DNA from 2 places in the Bariatricus sp. TF06-38A genome. Region 1 is predicted to be linked to the other one. Evidence: a T-box and tRNA genes for the amino acid it is inferred to sense, from the RefSeq annotation. Region 1 holds a T-box; the other holds one or more tRNA genes.
The links. A T-box is a leader RNA that pairs with one kind of tRNA and senses whether it is charged. The one in region 1 lies ahead of proS (proline--tRNA ligase), so its partner is inferred to be a tRNA-Pro.

Region 1 (5,269 bases):
TTGAAATATCTGCCTGTTCTGCAACTGCAGCTACTAATTCTGTCTTATTCATGACTTACGTCCTCCTTTAAAATATACTCCCGGAACACCCCGGCATTTTGTCTTTTTGCTAGGTTTATTCTGCGTATCCATGCGTTCTGACACGCCCCTTACCCTACATATGTTATATAGGTTTTTACCTTCTTTGTCAAGTCTAAACCCTTAAAATCTAAGAAAACCGAACGCTATATCTGAAACGCAAACAGATTCCGCAAAAACCGCTTTTTTTCTTCTGTCTGTGCGACAGAAAGTGAAAGTTTTTCGACATTTTTTGCAGGAATCCATGCCTTTCCTGAGTGGTAATACGAATTGGTGATCTTCCAGAATTTTTCCGGATAAGCAAGACGGATTGCAAGGTAATCCCGTTCTTTTTTCCCAAGATTATTCACCGAATCATACGCTCTCATCATCCGATATCCAAGCCGTTCATCATAATGATGCTTTTCCATACATTTGCGCAGGAAATAATACAGATCTTCCATCTGAACATCCCGGTGTGCATGTTCAAATCCAGTCACCGCCATGCCCTCCTGACAGACCAGAAGATTATGATAATTATAGTCTCCGTGGACCATATGATTTTCTGCCTCCGCTTCTTTAAAAACACTGTCCAGATCCATATTTTCCAGTATTTTCAGCACTCTGTCTGCCCAAAAATACATCTGGTCATATCCCTTTAAAAATGCGATCTCAAACGGGCTTTTCACACTTCTTCTGCAGACAAATTCCCGAACCTTTCTGAGTTCTCTGTTATGCCTTGCATACTCCTTGATCACCGGATTTTCTTCTCTTCCTGCAAATCCGTTTTCTTCCCCAGCCAGACGCATGCATAGATGGATCCGGGCAAGATTTTCCGCACCGGCGATCAGTTCATTTTCACGTCTGACATCACACTCACGTCCCTGAAACCATTTCTTTAAGATATAGCCTGTTCCATCCTCGGCTTTACTGACATAAGCATCCTCTTTATTAAGCAGAGGCGTATCTACCCATTCAAATCCATTCGCATTTAACTGCTCATATATTTTTGCAAGCGCGCAGATCCGGCTCTCCTCCATGCGCGTCTCCTTCAAGAGGAGCAGCCCCTTATCTGTATCGCATAAAATAGCACCCCTTACTTTATGGGTGCCGAATACTTCCATCTGATATTGTGTCAATACACTGATTCCATAATCTTTCATGGCTTCCCCCTGCCGCTTTGTTTTACCGGTCTTTCTAATGTATGCAGGGGGAGACTTAAGTCATGCATGATTTTTGATTATTCCAGTTCTTTTATTCTGGCAAGTAAATATTCCCGTGTATTTTTCTCCGGTTCCTCGATCACTTCCTGTAAAAGTGTCTGGAGTGTCTGACCAATTTTCGGTCCTTTTTCAATACCTGCCGCGATCAGATCCTGACCGTTTACTTTCAGTTCTTTTAAAGAAACACATTGCTTTTTCTCCAGAATCTCCTGGTAGCACTTCTCGATACCAGCCAGATTTTCCAGCTTCTTATCACGCTGATAATCACTCTGTGCCAACGTATCAGCCATCCGTACCTTCATATAATACGGGAACAGTTCCGCACTGATCCGGTTCATTGCGCGGCGTACATGCTTCATCGTTGCAGGCATCCGGTCATCATGATACAGCACCAGCTTTGACACCTTACGCAGCGTATCATTATCGAATTTCAAGCGATGCATGATCGACTTTGTGAGTTCTTCGCTGACGTATGCATGCCCTTTAAAATGTGCCGTCCCATCCGGATCGACCGTCTTTCGTGCCGGTTTCCCCGTATCGTGAAACAGCATTGTAAGACGCAGCACTTTATCTGCCGGAATATTCATCAGCGCATGGATCGTATGCTCACCTACATTATAACAGTGATGCAAAGTTTCCTGCGTTGTTTCCATCATTGCATCGAATTCCGGGAGGATCACCTTTGTGATCCCAAGCTCATATGCATCCTGGATCTTTTCCGGATGATCGGAGACCAGAAGCTTTACAAGCTCTGTCTGGATACGTTCTGCACTGATATAGGAAAGATTTGGTGCAAGTTTTCGGATTGCCTGTCTGGTCTCTTTCTCAATCTCAAATCCAAGCTGTGCCGAAAAACGGATCGCCCTCAAAATCCGCAGGGCATCCTCCGAAAAACGTGCCTCAGCATTTCCCACACAGCGGATCACACCTTTTTTCAGATCCTCCATCCCATGAAACAGATCCACCAGTCCGTCCTGTTCATTGTACGCCATCGCATTGATCGTAAAATCCCTGCGCAGCAGATCCTCTGATAGACTTCTGGTAAACTGCACTTTACTCGGATGCCGGTTGTCTTCGTATTTCCCGTCAATCCGGTATGTCGTCACTTCAAATCCTTCTCCATTTAAAAGCACCGTAATCGTTCCATGCTCGATTCCGGTGTCAAAAGTTCTGGCAAATAATGACTTTGTCTCTTCCGGCGCTGCCGATGTTGTGATATCCCAGTCACCCGGCACACGTCCGAGAAAAGAATCCCGGACGCAGCCGCCGACTGCATATGCCTCAAAGCCATGTTTTTGTAATGTAGTTATAATTCGATTCACCTTTTCAGGTAACTGAATTTTCATATACATTCGCTCCTAGTATGCTTTTCCAAAATAAACAACATGTTTAGCCTGTTTGCCACAGAAAATACAGGTATCTCCGTCTTTTACCTGATCCTCTTTGCAGATACAGCGGGTGGTTGCTCCACCTGTTGCTGCCTTGATCTCATCTTCACATTCTGCGCTTCCACACCATTTTGCTTTGATGAATCCACGTTTGGTGTTGAATTTTTCATTCATTTCATCCATGGTTTCAGCAAAATCAATATGGCTGTCAAGGAATGCTTTTGCACGGTCATACATATCCTTCTGGATTGTTTCAAGGATCTCGCCAAGTTTTGTCTCGATCTCATCTAAAGAAACAACGATCTTTTCTCTTGTATCACGACGTACAACAACAACCTGGTTCTGTTCGATATCCTTTGGTCCGATCTCGATACGTGTCGGGATACCAAGCATTTCCTGCTCACTGAATTTCCATCCAGGGCTCTTCTCAGAATCGTCGATCTTCACGCTGTAGCCAGCTTTTTTCAGTCTCTCTGTCAGTTCATTTGCTTTTTCAAGAACGCCTTCTTTGTGCTGTGCGATCGGAATGACTCTTGTTTGAACCGGTGCGATTCTCGGTGGAAGAACAAGTCCGCTGTCATCACCGTGAACCATGATCAGGGCTCCGATGATACGTGTAGACAGTCCCCATGAAGTCTCATATACGCTGTGAAGTTCATTGTTCTTATCCAGATATTTGATGTCAAATGCATCCGGGAACGCATTTCCGAAGAAATGGCTGGTTGCAGACTGAAGTGCTTTTCCGTCATGCATCAGAGCTTCTACGGTGTAAGTGTCCTGTGCACCTGCGAACTTCTCGCTCTCTGTCTTCGGACCTGATACGAACGGGATTGCAAGGGAATCACGGATCAGTTCCTGATATACACGAAGCATGGTCAGTGTTCTCTGTTCTGCTTCTTCATAAGTTGCATGAATGGTGTGTCCTTCCTGCCATAAGAATTCTCTGGAACGAAGGAACGGTCTGGTTGTCTTCTCCCAGCGAAGTACCGAACACCACTGATTCCATACTTTCGGAAGGTCACGGTAAGACTGTACGGTTCTTGCCCACAGGTCGCAGAACAGAGTCTCCGATGTCGGACGGATGCACATTGGCTCCTGAAGAGTCTCAAGACCACCTTTTGTTACCCATGCAACTTCCGGTGCAAATCCTTCGATATGATCACTTTCCTTCTGGAGAAGGTTCTCCGGGATCAGCATTGGCAGATATACGTTTTCAACACCTGTCTCTTTAAATCTCTTGTCAAGGTCTGCCTGGATCTTCTCCCAGATTGCATATCCATTTGGAAGATAATTAAGACATCCTTTTACACTTGAATAATCACAAAGCTTTGCTTCTCTTACAACGTCGGTATACCACTGTGCGAAATCTTCATCACGAGAGGTAATCGCCTGTACAAATTTCTTTTCCTTAGCCATTGATAAAGTTCTCCTTCTCTTCATTTTTGATTTTATAAATAAGGTTATCATAAAACCAGAAGATGCTGCTCTCTGCAGCCTCTGCCGGATGCAGGGGATTCAGATCAGACATGCTTTGCCCGTAAAATAAAAAACACCAAATCTTCATGCCCCTGACAAGGGACCGAAAATTCGGCGGTACCACCCTAATTAATCGTATTACGATTCACTTCATTACCCGTTAACGCCAGGCATACGCCACACTTTTCATGCGGAACTCCAAGGTCGGTTCTATAATTTCCATGTAGCTTCCTCCCACCAGCCAGAAGCCTCTCTGTGCCACTTTCATCATATACTAGTCCTCTTCATCGTCAAATCTCTTCGATTTACTATAGAGTTTAATTGAGATTTTCGGATTTGTCAACCCAATTGACAAGCCCTTTCCGTTATGCTTTAATCAAAGAAACAAAATTTTCGCATATGGGGAGGAATTATTTTGCAAACACCTGAAATTCTATATGAAGACGACCAGATTCTGGTCTGCCACAAACCTGCCGGTGTTCCCGTGCAGACAAAAAAGATCGGCACACAGGACATGGAGAGCATTCTGAAAAATTATCTGTTCATCCATTCTTCACATCATGCCGGACATAAGCCACCTTATCTTGCCGTGATCCACAGACTGGATCAACCGGTTTCCGGCATCCTGGTTTTTGCCCGCACACCTGCGGCCGCGAAAAATCTGAACCAGCAGTTACAGAACGATCAATTTGAAAAATACTACCAGGCTGTAGTATGTGGATCCCTTCCGGACTCCGGCACTCTGACCGATTATCTGGTAAAGGACGGTCGCACCAATACCTCCCGCATCTGCAGTAAAAATACACCCGGTGCCAAAAAAGCTGTCCTTTCGTATGAAATACTGGAAACTTCCGAAGTGACTGGCTTATCCGTTGTTCAGATCCATCTCGGAACCGGACGCCATCACCAGATCCGTGTCCAGATGGCAGGTGCAGGCGCACCACTCTGGGGTGACAACAAATATAACCCGGAATTTGTAAATAAAAGAGGATATTTCCCGATTGCACTGCGGGCTTTCCGGCTTTCTTTCTGCCATCCGACCACCGGAAAACGCATGGAATTTGAAGTCCCATGTAACTGGGAACAGTTGGAAACAAAAGCAGATTAGCCTGCAAATAAAAAGTC
Region 2 (5,269 bases), on a different contig from region 1:
ACGCCTTCATGGGTAGAGGAAAGTGTTCCGAAATGGAAAATCTTTGCCCCGCGGATCAGATCTTCGTCCACTTCTTCTTTTTTCAGCATCATATCTGCTCCCGGATTCCGGTAGAAAGAGAAATCTCTGTCACCGTCCGGATAAGTATGTACGAACGCAAGTGTGGTATGTACTTCTTCATCCATTACCAGATTCCGTGTATCAATTCCAACTTCTTCGACTGCAGTTTTCAGCTGTTCTCCGAACATATCTTTTCCGACTTTTCCGATAAATGCGGTCTTTTTCCCAAGCTTTTCAAGCATGGCGAGTACGTTGCATGGTGCGCCTCCCGGATTGGCTTCCAGAAGCGGATTGCCCTGTTCACTTGTTCCATTTTCTGTAAAATCAATTAGCAGTTCGCCTAAGGCGGTTACGTCATAGATCTTTTCCATATTCGATTCCTCTCTTTATAATCCTCTTGGATGCAAAGTTATAGGCTGTGAAGACGAATTACACAAAAGAACTGTTTCAAATTCAGTTGTGCAAACCATTCCGATAAACCTCTTAGGACGAAAATCGTGTTCAGCAGAGGCTTCCACGATTTTTGAGTTTCATCTCCATTGCACAAAATTAGAATTTGAAACAGTTCTTTTGCGCAATTCGTCCATCAAGGTTATCGATAATAATCTTCGATCCCATACTCTTATAAGCAAATTATACCTTGTCCCTCCAATACATGCAATAAAATTATGTAATCGATATCGTGTTTTTTCAGTTTTCTTTCACTTAAATCAGGTTCAATTTTTTCAGAACGTTGTAGATGGTTCCTTCTTTGAATGGGTCGCTTAAGTTTCCGATTCTGAGGAGTTCGTGGTAGCCTTTGCTTCCGCCCTGGCTGCAGAGGGCGTAGTAATCTTTCCATGCGCCTTCCAGGTCTTCCTGCATTTTTCCGTAGTATTCGAGGGCTCCTACACGGGATACGGCGTAATCAATATAATAGAACGGGCACATGAATAGGTGCTGTTTCTGCATCCAGAATCCGCCCTGTCCCAGGAATTCATTGCCATCATAATCTCTCCATGGGAGATAGATTTTTTCCAGTTCGTGCCATACTTTTCTTCTTTCCATTGCATCGGTCAGATTTTCAGCGTATACACGGTGCTGGAATTCATCTACGCATGCCATGTATGGCATTGCTTCCAGCGAATCCCACAGGTATGCTTTTTTCTGTTTTTCTGCATTTTCTCCGAAGAACAGATGCATCCACGGCAGTGTGAAATATTCCATCGCCATTGAATGGATCTCATTGATCTCTGCGGTACTGTATGTCTGCGATAATACCGGAATATTGCGTGACGCTGTGTATGCTTCAAAGGCATGTCCTGCTTCGTGGGTAAGGACATTGACATCTGCATTGGTTCCATTAAAGTTTGCAAAAATGAACGGTGCCTTATATTCTTCCATAAAGTCACAGTAGCCACCCTGCTGTTTTCCCTGCCTTCCTTCCAGATCAAACAGACAGTATTCCATCATAAAATCAAAGAATTCTCCTGTCTCTTTGGAAAGTTCATGATACATGGTTCTCGCCTTTTCCAGAAGTTCTTCTTCCGTTCCTTCCGGAACTGCATTTCCATCCGGATAGGTAAGACTTTCGTCATAATATTTTAATTCTTCGATACCGAGTCTTTCTTTCTGTTCCTCATAAAGTTTCTGACAAAGCGGTACGATATGCTCCCTGATCTGCTTACGGAATATTGCTACATCTTCCGGCGTGTATTCAAATCTTTCCATCTTCTGATACATCATCTCGGCATATCCATTAAATCCAAGGTTCTTTGCCATCTGCTGACGGATTCCGATCAGTTCCGTATAAAGGGAATCCAGTTCATCCGAAATCGCTTTATACAACTCTGCCCACTTTTCAAATGCTTCTTTACGGATGCTTCTGTCGGTATCCTCCATCATCTTTAACAGACCATAGAATCCAAGCTGTTCTCCGTGAAAATCTGTAACCGGTGCCGCTGCAACCTGGAAATACTTCTGAACCAGCTTGTTCTCCTGGATCTGCAGATCGGCATTACACGGATCGGTAAGCCGGACTTTGTTCTCTGCCTGTCTGGAATAAACTTCTCCAAACTCTTTTTCAAGCTCTGTTCTGTAAGAAGACTTCAGATAACTCTCATAGAACTTTTTCATTTCGACATCAATCTGCGGCTCGATCTCGAAAATATATTCCATCTCTTTTCGATAGAATTCATCATTGGTATCCTGGCTGTTGCGGATACTTGCCATGACGCGTGTCGTATTAAAGTGGCTGTTTGCATTCAGGATTGCGACAAATGCCTGATGCGCGCCTTCAAAATCTGCAGCCTCGTTAAAGTTCTTTGTTTCTTTCTGGATGGTCCGGATATACGCTTCCCCATCTGGACGTACATATTTCATCTCTGAAAATTTTTCCATCATCTTTTCCTTCTTTCCAATCTTTTTCCTCTGCCTGTCAGAATCATATTCTTTTCCCCAAAAGCAGCTCTATCCCGATTTTATCACAACTCATCCTGTGATTCCATCACCTTTTCGTACAATGTTACGAAAGAATAAAAATCTCTTCTGACACAGCCGGATTCTTCAATCCACATCTGCATCAAAAGAGATTCTTATCTTCAGACATACAAAAATCGGAGTGACAGGATTTGAACCTGCGACCTCTACGTCCCGAACGTAGCGCTCTACCAAACTGAGCCACACTCCGATAATAAATATATTGGATATTCCAAACGGAATATCCAACTTAAATTCTTATTCAATTAAAAACTACGGATAGAGGACTCGAACCTCTACTAACAGAGTCAGAGTCTGCTGTGCTGCCATTACACCAATCCGCATCAATCATCTGTTAATCTCTGTCCATCGAAATGAACAAAACATTATAAATTTTCAGAAAACCAAATCGGAGTGACAGGATTTGAACCTGCGACCTCTACGTCCCGAACGTAGCGCTCTACCAAACTGAGCCACACTCCGATAACCGTACCGGACAACTAACTGTCCGGCTGAGTCCTTATTCAATTAAGGAACTACGGATAGAGGACTCGAACCTCTACTAACAGAGTCAGAGTCTGCTGTGCTGCCATTACACCAATCCGCATCATCTGTTTGTTCGCTCTGGTTCTCAACAGCGAACAAACTTATTATAGCAAATCTTTACGAAAATGCAAGCATTTTTTTACATTTTTTTAAAGAAAGTCATTTCAAGTACTTCTTCTTCTTTTTTCTGACATTTTTCTAGCAAAATTCTTTTATCATCTGATCATACTCCAGCCAGTCATAGCCCTGTCTCTTATACAGCTTCCAGGCTCTTTCATTCTCCTTTTCCACTTCCAGACGGAATCTTGTCACACCCTCTTCTTTGTGCTCTTCCATATATCTGAAATACTCACTTCCAAGTCCTTTGGAACGATACTCTTCTAATATATAGAGTTCTTCCAGCCAGTACACCATCCCGCCTGCTTCCTGCGAAAAGGTCTTGGCGATCAGTCCATAGCCTGCGATCTTGCCTTCCCATTCCAGGATAAACAGTTCCGCATAGGTATCACTTTTCAGACATTCTTCAAATGTCTTTTCCAGATAAGAATCCGGAACCGGATGATCCACTGCTGGCATCCGGTAAAAATCATGCGCCATTTTTATGTAGATTTCTTTGTCTTCTGCTTTTATTTTTCTGATCATTTTCCAGTTCTCCTTTTATTATCCTCACGAAAAGAGGTCACTCCCTGTTTGCTTAGAAAGTGATCCCTTTTCCCATTCTTATACTCTGCATAATATCATGCACCGCTTTTATTTTCAATACCTCCTGCCCGGAGGCTGGGTTTTCCGGAAATCTTATGAAAATCGTACAAATGGATTCTCATATCTGGCAATATTTCCCAGCTTCTCCTCAATCCTCAAAAGCTGATTATACTTCGCGATCCGTTCTGATCTGCACGGTGCTCCGGTTTTGATCTGTCCCGTGTTAAATGCCACCGCAAGGTCTGCAATAAACGGATCCTCTGTCTCTCCTGACCGGTGGGATACAATTGCCTGATAACCAGCCTTCTGCGCCATCTGGATCGCATCGATGGCTTCCGTCAGAGTCCCGATCTGATTCACCTTGATCAGAATTGCATTGGCGATTTCCTTTAAAATGCCGGCGTTCAGCCGTTTCACATTCGTCACAAACAAGTCATCCCCGACAAGCTGCATATCCAGTCCCAGTCTCGTCGTCAGAAGCTCCCAACCTTCCCAGTCTTCTTCATCAAGCGGATCTTCAATGGAAATAATTGGAAATTCTCCTGCAAGCTCCTCATAGTAATCAATCATCTCTTCCGTCGATCGCGCCACACGATGTCCGTGCATCTTCGCCTCTCCCGGAAATACATACTCTTTTCTCTCTTTATCATACAGCTCACTCGCCGCAGCATCCAGTGCGATCACAATCTGCTCTTTCGGTTTATAACCTGCCTTTTCAATCGCACGCATGATCATGTGTAGTGCTTCTTTCGCATCCGGCAGATTGGGTGCAAATCCACCTTCATCCCCGACTGCGGTCGGATAATCGTACTTTTCCAGAATTGCCCGAAGCATCTTATAGATCTCGGCGCACATCTGAAGTCCTTCTTCAAAGCAGACTGCTCCGACCGGCATGATCATAAATTCCTGGAGATCAATGGAATTATCCGCATGCCGTCCCCCATTTAGGATATTCATCATCGGAACCGGCATCTGCTTTGCATTTACACCGCCAAGATACTGATACAACGGAATCTCCAGCGCATCTGCTGCTGCCCTTGCTGCTGCAAGAGACACTCCAAGCATTGCATTTGCTCCCAGATTGATCTTATTGTCTGTCCCGTCAAGCTCCAGAAGCATCCGGTCGAGCTTCGCCTGCTCCAGCACGTTCATTCCCAGAATTTCCCGGATGATCCGGTCATTCACATGCTCCACGGCGCGTCTGACACCAAGTCCCTGATAGCGGTGTTTTCCGTCTCTTAACTCAATTGCTTCATATTTTCCTGTCGATGCCCCGGAAGGAACCATCGCCCTTCCTGTAAAATGACTCCCTGCAAGTACCTCTACTTCTACAGTCGGGTTTCCGCGTGAGTCCAGAATTTCCCGCGCAATAATATCTGTAACCGGTATATATTGTTCCATAATCCATCCTCCTTTTTTGTCTTTTAGTATGTCCTTTCGGGCACTGAATCATGCACGAAAATCCCCGTATTTTCGTATCATCGTATACATTGCGAAAATGCTC

Region 2: it has a tRNA-Pro gene. The T-box ahead of proS (proline--tRNA ligase) is inferred to sense a tRNA for this amino acid. The anticodon was not compared.

What each region holds. Positions count from the first base shown of each region.
Region 1 covers NZ_JAQFCE010000018.1:26-5,294, reverse strand. The annotation lists gene PG418_RS12910 (non-specific DNA-binding protein Hbs) at 1-52, opposite strand, end outside; gene PG418_RS12905 (CotS family spore coat protein) at 225-1,220, opposite strand; gene PG418_RS12900 (CCA tRNA nucleotidyltransferase) at 1,298-2,626, opposite strand; gene proS (proline--tRNA ligase) at 2,639-4,084, opposite strand; T-box leader at 4,240-4,441, opposite strand; gene PG418_RS12890 (RluA family pseudouridine synthase) at 4,560-5,252, shown strand.
Region 2 covers NZ_JAQFCE010000004.1:44,642-49,910, reverse strand. The annotation lists gene PG418_RS05380 (carbohydrate kinase family protein) at 1-431, opposite strand, end outside; gene PG418_RS05375 (M3 family oligoendopeptidase) at 766-2,442, opposite strand; tRNA gene PG418_RS05370 (tRNA-Pro) at 2,655-2,728, opposite strand; tRNA gene PG418_RS05365 (tRNA-Gln) at 2,791-2,861, opposite strand; tRNA gene PG418_RS05360 (tRNA-Pro) at 2,927-3,000, opposite strand; tRNA gene PG418_RS05355 (tRNA-Gln) at 3,054-3,124, opposite strand; gene PG418_RS05350 (GNAT family N-acetyltransferase) at 3,262-3,705, opposite strand; gene eno (phosphopyruvate hydratase) at 3,859-5,166, opposite strand.